One region of the Tepiditoga spiralis genome, then DNA from elsewhere that is predicted to be linked to it. Evidence: riboswitches for the same ligand, from Rfam matches in the RefSeq annotation. Region 1 holds a riboswitch; each other region holds the start of a gene.

Evidence for each region. A riboswitch is a leader RNA that binds a small molecule or an ion and turns the genes downstream of it on or off. The one in region 1 is predicted to bind cobalamin.
Region 2: it holds a riboswitch for cobalamin, as region 1 does, so the genes downstream of both, cobT (nicotinate-nucleotide--dimethylbenzimidazole phosphoribosyltransferase) here and IGS63_RS06910 (HutD family protein) in region 1, are expected to answer to the same signal.
Region 3: it holds a riboswitch for cobalamin, as region 1 does, so the genes downstream of both, IGS63_RS08940 (precorrin-8X methylmutase) here and IGS63_RS06910 (HutD family protein) in region 1, are expected to answer to the same signal.

The regions. Positions count from the first base shown of each region.
Region 1 covers NZ_AP018712.1:1,490,277-1,494,569, forward strand. Annotated here, with positions in the region: gene IGS63_RS06895 (metallophosphoesterase family protein) at 1-310, opposite strand, end outside; gene IGS63_RS06900 (aldo/keto reductase) at 331-1,230, opposite strand; gene IGS63_RS06905 (YaiI/YqxD family protein) at 1,217-1,669, opposite strand; gene IGS63_RS06910 (HutD family protein) at 1,666-2,238, opposite strand; cobalamin riboswitch at 2,432-2,610, opposite strand; gene purN (phosphoribosylglycinamide formyltransferase) at 2,651-3,190, opposite strand; gene purM (phosphoribosylformylglycinamidine cyclo-ligase) at 3,187-4,146, opposite strand; gene purF (amidophosphoribosyltransferase) at 4,146-4,293, opposite strand, start outside.
Region 2 covers NZ_AP018712.1:962,575-966,867, reverse strand. Annotated here, with positions in the region: gene IGS63_RS04395 (methyl-accepting chemotaxis protein) at 1-2,226, shown strand, start outside; cobalamin riboswitch at 2,294-2,451, shown strand; gene cobT (nicotinate-nucleotide--dimethylbenzimidazole phosphoribosyltransferase) at 2,503-3,501, shown strand; gene groL (chaperonin GroEL) at 3,570-4,293, opposite strand, start outside.
Region 3 covers NZ_AP018712.1:1,911,032-1,915,324, reverse strand. Annotated here, with positions in the region: rRNA gene IGS63_RS08950 (23S ribosomal RNA) at 1-1,778, shown strand, start outside; rRNA gene rrf (5S ribosomal RNA) at 1,809-1,923, shown strand; cobalamin riboswitch at 2,201-2,386, shown strand; gene IGS63_RS08940 (precorrin-8X methylmutase) at 2,480-3,091, shown strand; gene cbiD (cobalt-precorrin-5B (C(1))-methyltransferase CbiD) at 3,075-4,151, shown strand; gene IGS63_RS08930 (SAM-dependent methyltransferase) at 4,148-4,293, shown strand, end outside.

The DNA.
Region 1 (4,293 bases):
TTATAAAAAAACTATATTTTATTGGATTTCCATCAAAAACCATATCTCCCGTATTTATTATAAATTTTATTGAATCATCATTATTTACATCTTTTATTATTTTACTGAATGTAGAGATTGAATTTTTATTGTCTCCCATAACAACAAAAGAAAAATCATCTGTTGTTGTCGAATTGTTTATTTTTTGTACACTGTTATAAATTATATTTTCATCTTGATCATTTATAAATGGATATATAATTTTAATTAATGAAACTAATGAGATTATTAATACAAAAATTATTAATAATTTTTCAGTAAATTTTTTCATTTTATTTATCACCTTTCATTTTAATATACATTATGACCTAATGAAGTTGTATAAATTTTAAACCATTGTTCTTTTGTTAATTTTATATTTAATGAATCAATTGCAATTTTTAATCTTTCTACTTTTCCACTTCCTATTATTGGTAAAATACCTGCTGGATGATTTAAAATCCAAGCATATATAACTTTGTCAATAGAATTTAAGTTTAATTCTTTTGCTACTTCATTTAATACATTATTCAATTTTTTACTTTTTTCATCATTGGGTTTAAATAATAATCCTCCAGCATTAGGAGACCATGCCATTGGATTTACCCTTTTTTTCATTAAAAAATTAATTTCATCATTTTTAAAGTTTGAAAGATTGTATGGTGATACTTCAATTTGATTTGTAATTAATGGAAAGTTTAATCTTGATTCGATCATTTTAAATTGTTGTGATGTGAAATTTGAAACACCAAAGTGTAGTACTTTTCCATCACGTTTTAATTCATTAAATGCTTCTGCAACTTTATTAGGATTCATTAAAGGATCAGGACGATGTATTAATAATAAATCTATATAGTCTGTGTTTAAGTTTTTTAATGATGTTTCTACAGATTTTATTATGTGTTCTTTACTTGTATCATAGTACTTTATGTGATTTTTTTTTGAAAGGACAATGCCACATTTTGTAATTATCTGTATTCTTCTTCTCAAATCTTTTTTATCTTTTAAAACTTCTCCAAAGATTTTTTCACAAGTATAATTTCCATATATATCAGCATGATCAAAGGTTGTTACTCCAATATCGATATCTTTTTCAATTAATTTTAAAAGTTCTTTTTTTGTATAGTTCCATGTGTTCAAACGCATCATTCCATGTACTATTTTAGATAGTATTAATCCACTGTTTGAAAGATTAATTTCATTTGTATTCATTTTTTATCCCCCTTTTTATAATTGTTAGAAAAGAATTTTTAAATTTAATATCATCTTCTTTTGTTCTTTTTGAAGGACCTTTTATATTTTTTCCACTTCTTCTACTTTTTGCCCCAAGATATCTACTCATTAAAAATGAATCAATATTAAATTCGTTAAATATAATTCCACTAAAACTAATAGGAATAGTTTTTTTTGATAATGCTAATGAAGCTAATCCATAATCATTTGTAATAACTATATCTTTTTCTTTTGATGAATTAATTAAAACTAAGTCAACAGAATCTCTACCTGGAGCTACCTTTATTATTTTAGCATAATCAATATTTATATTATGATCAGTACTTGCAAAAATTATAACTTCAATATTATATTTTTTAGCAATTTCTATTATTATATTTTTTACTGGACATGCATCACCATCGACTAAAATTCTCATACTTTAAAAACCTTTGCATATATTAAAGTTGATTGTTCATATTTTTCTATTATTATTTTTCCATCAAAGTCAGTTATTTCTAAAGTATTTTCTGAATTTAGTGTATATTTTTTGTTTTCTATATAAAAATCAAACCTTCCATTTTTTGAATAAAAAATATATGTATTTTTTTTTTCTAATTTTTTAGAAATACTTTTGTTTTTAAAAATAATTTTTTTTATATCTCCATCAAAATTTTTAGAAAGCATTAAATTAAAATCAGTTACTTTTCCAAAACTTTTTGTTTCCCAATCTCCCATAAAAGAATCTTTTTCATATTGAGATAAAATTTTTTCATAATGATTTTCATGAATTAATTTTATTTTTCCTTCTAAAATCATCAATATTCTTTTTATTTTTAATAACTTTGTAAAATTAGATTTTTCTGTTTCAACTGTAGCTGTACTAACTCTCCATAAAAAATTTCTTTTCTCATAAATTGAATTTTCTGGATAGATTTTTAATTCTGTTGTTTTTCCACCAGACCATTTGGATATTTTTAATTTATTTTTTTCAGTAAGTTTTATCATTATTACCTCCTTAATCTTATTACTATTATACATCAATAAATCCATAATTAAAAAATAAATAAACGGGAGCATTGCTCCCGTTTAACACACAACATCACACAGAGGTAAAAAAAACTCCTGAATTCAGATACTCCGAAAACAGGATTTTTTAATTAATTTAAAAAATTTGTTCACTTTCTATTCCCGGAGAAAGTAAAAACTTATTTTTTAGGCAGTTCTCCTGACTTATAGTTCTTCCTACTAATCATACCTTCCCAGAAAAATTCCAGTGGTTTTTAATGATTTTCGTCGCTATTTACAGTGGCCGGACCGTTTTGGATTTACACCAAATTTTCTTTTAAGTCTTACGACACCTAAAAAATTTTATATTAACTTTTAACTTATTCTAACAAAAAAAATCGTTATTGTCAATTCAAATATTCAATAGTTTTTTAATTATTTTTGGGTATATTTTGTGTTCTATTATGTGTATTTGAGTTTCAAGGGCATCAATGTTTTTTGTATAATCTATTTTTATTATTTCTTGTTCTATAATCTTTCCTGTATCCATACCTTCATCAACATAATGTATAGTTACCCCTGTATATTTTACTCCATAATTGTAAGCTTTTTCAATAGAATGTGTCCCTGGAAAAGCTGGTAATAATGATGGGTGTATATTTACTATTTTATTCTTATAATAATTTACTATTTCTGGAGGTAATATTTTCATGTATCCTGCTAATACTATCAAATCAAATTTTAAGTTTTTTAATTTTTCAAATAATTTTTTGTTGTATATTATTTTATTTTTTTCAGATATTATTGTATAAGGTACTTTTAATTTTTTTGCTCTTTCAATTACATAAGCATTTTTTTTATTGCATATTAAATGAGTAATATTTATATTTTCGTTTTTTAAGGCTTCAAAATTAGATCCATTTCCTGAGGCTAATACAATTATTTTTTTCATCTTATTATTTCTACTCCAATACTTCCTTTTTCAACTTTACCTAATATTATGGGATCCTCGCCCATATTTTTTAATTCATCTAAAACTATTTTTTCATTTTCTTTTGAAACGGCATAAATAATAGTAATTCCCATATTGAATGTTTTTAACATATCATCTATATTTACTCCAGCTTCTCTTATTTCATCAAATATTTCTGGTAAGTTCCAATTCATATTTATTTTGGCAGTTAATCCTTCAGGTATTATTCTAATTAAATTTCCTTCTATTCCTCCACCAGTTATGTGTGCTGCAGCATGTATATAATTTTTAATTTTTAAAGTTTGTTTTACTATTAATTTAGTTGGAGCTATTATTTTTTTAGAATATTTTAATTTTTTTTCTTCTAATAGTTTTCTTACAAGTGAAAATCCATTTGAATGTACTCCATTTGATTTTATTGCAATTAAAATATCATTTTCTTTAACTTTTTCTTTTGATAGTATTTCGTTTTTTTCTACTATTCCAACAACAAATCCATCAACGTCAACCTTTCCTTTTGAAAATATTCCAGGTAATTCTGCTGTTTCACCACCTATTAATTGACAGTCTAATTTTTTTAGTTCTTTTGAAAGTTCTTTAACAAAGTTTGATGCGTCAATTGGGTTTAATTTGCCTGTTGCATAATAGTCCATAAAAAATAATGGTTTTGCTCCCATACATACTAAATCATTTAAATTCATGGCTATTAAATCTATAGCTGCTGTATTCCATTGTTTTTCTTCTTCTAATAACATCATTTTTGTACCAACACCATCTGTAGAAGATACTAAAACTGGTTCATTATAATCTTTTAAGTATTTATATATAGGGAATGTTCCTCCATATAAGCCTTTGTTTTCTCCAAGTTCTTCGCTTATATTTTCTAACATTTTATCAGCATTATCTATATTAACTCCACTTTTTTTATAATCCATTATTTACCTCCAAAGCAAAAGAAACAATAATTTTTATATTCTGATCCAAGAATTTCTTTTACACCATTCAATGAAACATATCCAAGAGAATCGGCATGAATTTCACTTTTTATATCTTCTATATTTTTTTGTGCTATCAAATCTTTT
Region 2 (4,293 bases), 530 kb from region 1:
ATAACTGTTTTGTACTTTTCATTTTCTGTAATTCAAAATTCAAAAGAAAGTGAAAACACTATAAAACAATCAGTGAACTCTTTAAAAGAAACTTATAAAAAATCTTTTGATACCTATAGCAACTCTGTAAAAAAACAAATTTCAGATTATAATAATTATATAAAATCAGAGACTAAAAAAATAGAAAAAGATATTTCTTTAAAATTCGAAAATTCTTATAAAAAATCTTTTGATAACTCTCTTGATACATTAAATAAAGTTTTTTCAAACTATATCTTTTCACAAAAAAATAATATTGAAAAAAATGGAAGGTTAATATCTTCAAATGAATTAATTAAAGAAAAAACATCAAAAAAAAGTATTTCTATATTAGATAGATATAAAATATTAACTCCATTTATAAATGCCCTTGAATACAATGGAATTCAATTATGGATAGTCAATCCAAAGGTTGCAACTAAAAAAAATAGATTTGATATAAAAATTAAAGATAAAGTTTATAAAGTTCAAAGAAAAGCTGAATCTTACTTACCAGGATACGATAAAATAAAAAATATAAATTTAAATACTTTTTTAACGGATATTTTTAAAGACTATTTATCTTCAGATAACAAATATCCCATAATAAAAACTTTAACTATAGAAAAAATACCTTATTTTTTAGGTGTTTTCCCAATTGTTGATCCAATAGCTCAAAGTACAATAAATGGCTTTATCGTAATTTTAAATCAATTTAATTATCAAAAAATACTTGAAGTTTCAAAATTATTAAATGCAAATATTGCTATTTATTCAAAAAACATGAATATAATTTTTTCAAATATGCCTTCTGATATTTTAAATATATCAAAAGAAAAAATAAATAAAAAATATATTTTAGAAAAAATTTTAAATAAAAATATGCGTTCTGTATACTCTAAAATAAATGAATTTGGAGGAATTTATATTCAAATTTCAAAAGAATTCAATTCAACAACAGCTCAAATAAACATTCCATTGAAGACAAATATAGAAATTCCAAAAGCTACAATAAAAGATGTAAAAATAAATATTGATTTAAACATTCAAAACATAATTAAAAACATTATAATGTGGTTAATAATAATATTTATACTATCTATAGTAATATCATATTTTCTTGGAAAAAATATAGGTAATCATGTAAAAAGTATAACTGAAAAATTGACAAAAATTTCTAATGGAGATTTACACTTTGATGATACAAAAATATTTAAAGTCAAAGATGAATTTGGAGTAATGGCTAAAGAACTTCAAAATACTGCAAAATCTTTAAAAAATTTAATAACAAATTTAATAAAAGATTCTAATAAATTAATTGAATCATCAAACAATGTAGATCAAAAATCGTCTGAATTAAAAAATACACAAAAAAGCCTTGAAAACATGCTAAAACAAACAAAAGAAATTGAAAATATTATGAATTATACTATAGATAATTTGAGTGAAAGTTTGGAAAAATTATCAGAAAGCTCCGAAAATATTAGTTCTTCAAACTCTAATATACATCAAATTTCATTAAATACAATAAAATTAGCTGAAAATGGTGAAGTTTTAGTAAAAACAATAACAGAAACTTCAAATAATGTTTCTGAAACTATGAAAGATACTGTAATGAATATTGAAGTTTTTTCAAAAGAAGTAAATAAAGTTTCTGATTTTATAGAAAAAATAACGGATATTGCCAATCAAACAAATTTATTAGCTTTAAATGCAGCAATAGAAGCAGCAAGAGCTGGAGAAGCAGGAAAAGGATTTGCAGTAGTAGCAGAAGAAATAAGAAATTTATCTGAAGAAACATCTACAACGGCAACTGGTATAAATTATGAAATGGATAAAGTGAATAAAAATCTTAAAAATGTAATAAACGAAGTAATGAACTCAAATGAGAATATGAACATATTAAACAAAAAAGTTTATGACTTTAAAAATGAATTTGATAAATTAAAAATTTATTCAAATAACCTTGGAAGTGTTGTTGAAAACTTAAACATTGAAGTATCTGAACAAAAAGCTATAATAGAAACTTTTAAAGAAATTTCTAAAAAAATAAAAATTGAAACTGAAAGTTCTGAAAAACAAATTGAAAGAACTAAACAAGACATAATATCAGAAACAAATTCTATTAATTCACTAATGAAACAAGTAGAAATTTTAAATGAAGTGACTAAAAATTTAAAAGAAGAAATAAATAAATTTAAATTATAAAATATACTCTCTCCTTGTAATACTATACAAGGAGATTTTTTTTATGGTAAAATAAAATATATAAAAATTAAATATTAAAGTTTTGAATATTGGAAAATGGTGAAATTCCATTGCGGACCAGCCACCGTAATTACGGACGAACTCTATAAAAGCCACTGAAAGGGAAGGCATAGATAGTAGAATGATGTATAAGCCGGGATACTTTATTCAAAATTTTAGTAACTTCTCAATCTCTAGGAGTGGATTGAGAAATCTTTAGTTTATGGAGGGAGAAAGATGAAAGAACAAATTCAAAAAAGGTTAGACAGCTTAACAAAACCTCAAGGAAGTTTGGGAAAATTAGAAGATATTGCTTTAAAAATGGGATTGATTCAAGGAAGAATACCAAAATTACCTAGAAAAAAAGCCGTTTATGTCTTTGCAGGCGATCATGGAGTTGTAGAAGAAGATGTATCAGCTTCTCCAAAAGAAGTAACACCTCAAATGGTATTAAACTTTTTAAATGGTGGAGCAGCAATAAATGTTTTTTCAAGGCATACAAATAGTGATGTTTTAGTTGTTGATGCTGGGGTAAATTTTTATTTTAAAGATAATCCAGGTTTAATAAAGAAAAAAGTAGGATATGGAACTAAAAATTTTACAAAAGAAAGAGCAATGAGTATAATAGAAGCAAAAAAATCTATAGAATACGGTAGAGAAATTGCTAGACATTCAATTGTAAATGGTGTTGAGCTTGCTGCTATTGGTGATATGGGTATTGGAAATACAACAACAGCTACAGCAATAGCTTGTGCTTTTGGTATCCCTTTAAAAGATATAATTGATATAGGTACAGTAATAACAAATGAACAGTTAAACAACAAGAAAAGAGCCGTTGAAAAAGCTATTGAACTTCACAAACCTTTTAAAGACAGTATAGATGTTTTATCAAAGGTTGGAAGTTATTGTTTTGGAGAAATGGCTGGCTTTTTACTTGAATGTGCTGAAAATAAAATCCCAGTTGTTTTAGATGGATTTCCAACAACAGCAGCAGCAATGATTGCCTATAAAATAAATCCTAAAATAAAAAATTTCATATTTGCTGGTCATAAATCTCTTGTAAAAGGTCACTCAGTAATTTTAAAAAGTATGGAATTAGATCCAATTTTAGATTTAAACATGCGACTTGGTGAAGGTACTGGAGCAGTTTTATCTTTTAGTTTAATAGAAGCTGCAATAAAAATGATAAATGAAATGGAAACTTTTGAAAGTGCTAATGTTAGCAAAAAAGAGTAGTGCAAAGCACTACTCTTTTTTTTAATTTTTTATTTATTTTAATCCACAATAACTCATTGAGTTATTTATTAATACATTCCTGGCATTCCGCCCATTCCTGCTCCACCCATATCTGGTGCTGGAGCTTCTTCTTTTGGTTCATCAGCTACTAAAACTTCTGTTGTTAATAACATAGAAGCTATTGAAGATGCATTTTGAAGTGTACTTCTTGTAACTTTAGCTGGATCAATTATACCTTTTTCAAACATATCAACAAATTCATTATTTAAAGCATCGTATCCATAGGAAGTTGAGTCATTAGATAATACTTTATCTACAATTATAGCACCTTCAACTCCTGCATTTTTAGCAATTTGTCTTATAGGAGCATCTAAAGACTTAAATACAGTAACAGCACCTATTTTTTCATCACCTTCAAGAGTTTCCACAACTTTTTCAACTGCTTTTTTAGTTCTTAATAATGCAATTCCACCACCTGCAACAATTCCTTCTTCAACTGCTGCTCTTGTTGCTGAAAGTGCATCTTCAATTCTATGTTTCTTTTCTTTTAATTCAGTTTCTGTTGCTGCTCCAACTTTTATAACAGCTACACCACCTGCAAGTTTAGCAAGTCTTTCTTGAAGTGTTTCTTTTTCATAATCAGATGTTGTTGCTTCAATTTGTGCTCTAATTTGTTTTACTCTTTCTTCAATATCTTTTGGATCACCTTTTCCACTAACAATTATTGTATCATCTTTTCCAATTCTTACAACTTCTGCAGAACCTAAATCTTCAATAGTTGTATTTTCAAGA
Region 3 (4,293 bases), 420 kb from region 1:
TGAAGAACAATGCGCCGAAAATGTAACGGAGCTAAAGCCATACACCGAAGCTGCGGAATTGGAGTAATCCAATTGGTAGGAGAGCATTGTGTAGTAGGGAGAAGGTAAACTGGAAGGTTTGCTGGACGAGACACAAGAGCGGATGCGGGCATGAGTAGCGAAATGAATGTGAGAATCATTCACCCCGAAAGTCTAAGGGTACCTGGGGAAGGGTCGTCCACCCAGGGTAAGTCGGAGCCTAAGGTGAACCCGAAAGGGGTAATCGATGGGAAACAGGTAAAGAGTCCTGTACCAGTATGAACGAGATATAAGGGGGGACGCAGGAGGTGAATCGCCGAGACCAAGTTGCAAGGTCTTCTAAGCAGTAAAGCCGAAGAAACGAGTAGGGAAAACCGCTTGTGGAGGAAAAGCTGTGAAGGGAAGGACGTAAGTCTAACGGGGAGGAGTCACACTGCCAAGAAAAGCCTCGTATATCGCTTGAGAGAAATACTGACCGTTCCGTAAACCGACACAGGTAGACGGGTTGAGAAAACTAAGGGGAGCGGAATAACCTCTGTTAAGGAACTAGGCAAAATAGCCCCGTAACTTCGGGAGAAGGGGTGCTCTTGATGGTGTTGCAAAATGCGATTGAGAGTCGAAGTGGAAAGTCCCAGGCGACTGTTTACCAAAAACACAGGTCTATGCGAACACAAAAAGTGGAAGTATATGGACTGACGCCTGCCCAGTGCCGGAAGGTTAAGTGGAGTGGTGAGAGCTACGAAACGAAGCCCCGGTAAACGGCGGCCGTAACTATAACGGTCCTAAGGTAGCGAAATTCCTTGTCGGGTAAGTTCCGACCTGCATGAATGGCGTAACGATCTGGGAGCTGTCTCAACAGAGGATCCGGCGAAATTACAGAGTGGGTGAAGATGCCCACAACCCGCAGTTAGACGGAAAGACCCCATGGAGTTTTACTGTAGCCTGACGTTGTAAATGGTTATAATGTGTACAGGATAGGTGGGAGGCGAAGAAGGGAGATCGCAAGGTTTTCTAGAGCCGACGTTGGGATACCACCCTCATTATAATGATTTACTAACGGTGGAATGTGAAGAGCATGAGCCGGACAGCGTTAGGTGGGCAGTTTGACTGGGGCGGTTGCCTCCTAAAGAGTAACGGAGGCGTACGAAGGTCGGCTCAGGTGGGTTGGAAATCCACCGGTGAGTGCAAGGGCAAAAGCCGGCTTGACTGCGAGACTGACAGGTCGAGCAGAATGGAAACATGGTCCTAGTGACCCGGCCGAGGCGAGTGGAAGCGCGGTCGATCAACGGATAAAAGTTACCCTGGGGATAACAGGCTAATGACGCTCGAGAGTTCATATCGACGGCGTTGTTTGGCACCTCGATGTCGGCTCATCGCATCCTGGGGCTGAAGTCGGTCCCAAGGGTTGGGCTGTTCGCCCATTAAAGCGGTACGTGAGCTGGGTTCAGAACGTCGTAAGACAGTTCGGTCCCTATCTGCTGCGGGCGTAGGAAGCTTGAGGAGGGTTGCTCTTAGTACGAGAGGACCGGAGTGAGTGTACCGCTGGTGAATCAGCTGTCAGGCAAATGGCAGGAGCTGAGTAGCTAAGTACATGACCGATAACCGCTGAAAGCATCTAAGCGGGAAACGGGCTCCAAGATAAGGCTTCCCGCTCATTTATGAGGTAAGGGTAGTTCGAGACTAGAACATAGATAGGCCACAGATGTAAGTGCAGTGATGTATTGAGTCGAGTGGTACTAATAACCCGAGGCTTTGGACAAACTTTCTTATGCACTAGTGAGTGAATAATTTGGGACGAGGATAAGGTAAGGGGAACCACCCAGAACCATTCCGAACCTGGCCGTTAAGCCTTTATCTGCCGATGGTAGTACACTTCGTGTGTGCAAGAGTAGGTTTTTGTCCCGCCACTTTTCTTTGAGTCAACCTTTTCGGTTGACTCTTTTCTTTTTTTTAAATTATAAAGTAATCATTATTTTAATTTCATATTCTATTATATATATAATATGATATTTTATTAATTTTTGATAAATTTATTAAAAATAATTAAAACTTTATTATTAAATAATTTGTTTGATTTTTAGTAAGCTCAAACAAATTCAAGAAATATAGCTTTTATTGTTTTTAATTATTATTAATTAGAATTGACAGCTAATCTTTTTTTTGTTAGAATGAATTAGAAAATTTAATATCGAACTTTTTAGGTGTCTAAATAAAATTAGACTTAAAAGAGAATTTGGTGAAAATCCAAAACGGTCCGGCCACTGTAAGCAGGGACGAAAATCATAAAATGCCACTGGTTTTATCTGGGAAGGTATGATGAGTAGGAAGATCTGTAAGTCAGGAGAACTGCCTAAATAGTAGTTGTTTTTACTTTCTCCGGGAATAGAAAGTAGGAGTTTTTTATATAAAAAATAAAAAGCATCGTTTTCTGGAGAAGACGATGCTTTTTTTTGGAGGTAATATGTTAAATCCAAAGGAAATTGAAAACAAAAGTTTTAAAATAATTGAAAATTTAATGAGGGAAAGAGGAAGTTTAAAGAATTTTTCTGGACCTAAATTGTCTGTTGTAAAACGTGTTATTCATACAACTGGTGATCCTAAAATAGGAGAAAGTTTATATTTTTCTAATAATTTTTATGAAGGTTTTAAAAAAGCTTTTAAAAAAAGAGTGATTGTTACTGATGTTAAGATGGTTGCTGCGGGAATTTCAAAAAGAATTTTTAAAGATTTAAAGGTAGAAACTTATATATCAGATAAAGATGTTTCTGAAAAGGCAAAGAGTATGAAAGTTTCAAGGTCTTATATTTCAATGGAGAAGGCTTTAAATAATAATTATAAATTATTTGCAATTGGGAATGCTCCTACTGCTTTAAGAAAATTAATTGAATACAAGGATATTGATTTTATAGTAGGAGTTCCTGTTGGATTTGTTGGAGCTGCTGAATGGAAAAATGAGTTAATAAAATCTAAAATTCCCTGTATAACTTTACCTGGAAGACAAGGTGGAAGTAATATAGCTGCAGCAATTATAAATGCATTAATGAAGGAGTTAAAGAGTGAATTGGTATATTAATGTAAATGGAAAAAAGCTAAGAAGAGGTTTTACTACTGGTACTGCAGCGACTGCTGCTTTAAAGGCTTCTGTTTTATGGCAAATAACTGGAAATATACCAAAATTTGTGGATTTACTTTTACCCAATGGTTTTAATATTAAAATAAGAATAGAAAATGGAAAAATAATTAATAATAAATACTTTTGTATGGTAAAAAAAGATTCTGGTGATGATATTGATATTACAAATAATTCAATTATATTTTCTGCATCAGTATTCAAAAAAAAAGGATATAAATTTTTTTCTGCAGGAGGAGTTGGAATAATTACAAAAGATGGTTTGAAAATAAAAAAAGGAGAACCTGCAATAAATCCCGTTCCAAGAAAAATGATGATAGATGTTTTAAAAAGTTTCAATATAAATGGTTCAGACATATATGTTGGAGTAGAAAATGGAAAAGAATTAGCAAAGCAGACTTTTAATAAAAGATTGGGAATAGTGAATGGAATTTCAATAATTGGTACTAGTGGAATGATAGAACCAATGAGTGAAGAAGCTTGGAAAAATTCTTTATTACCTCAAATGGATGTTATAAGAAAAGAATATGAAGAAATAGTATTTGTTTTAGGTGGAAGAGGAGAAAGTAATTATAAAAAAAACTTTGGTGATAAGAAAAATATAGTATTATGTGGCAATTATTTTGGTTTTTCAATAAAAGAAGCAAAAAAAAGAAAGTTCAATAAAATACATATTTCTGGAAGTTTTCAAAAAATAATAAAGTTAGCTGCTGGAAATTTTAACACAGATAGTAGAGTTAGTGGGAGTATGAATGAAATTCTTGCTTTATATACAATTATTTATATGAAAAAATATGATGAAAATATTATAAGTTCAATATTAAAGTTAAACCCTGTTTCTCAAATAATAGATTTTTATGAAAAAAATAAAATTGATTATAATGGTATATTCAAGTTAATAGTTAATGCAATAATAAAAAAGTTAAAAGAATTTCAAGATGCAGAGTATAGAGTAACTCTTTTTTATAAAACAAATGTACTACAAGATGGAGGTTATAAATGATTTATATAATAGGAACTCAAATTAATGAATATGAAAAAATGAGTGTAGAAGCTATAAATATAATAAAAAATTCTGATTTTTTTGTTGGTTTTAAACATTCTTTATCTACTGCAAGAAAAATTAATGAATTTGCAAAGTATAG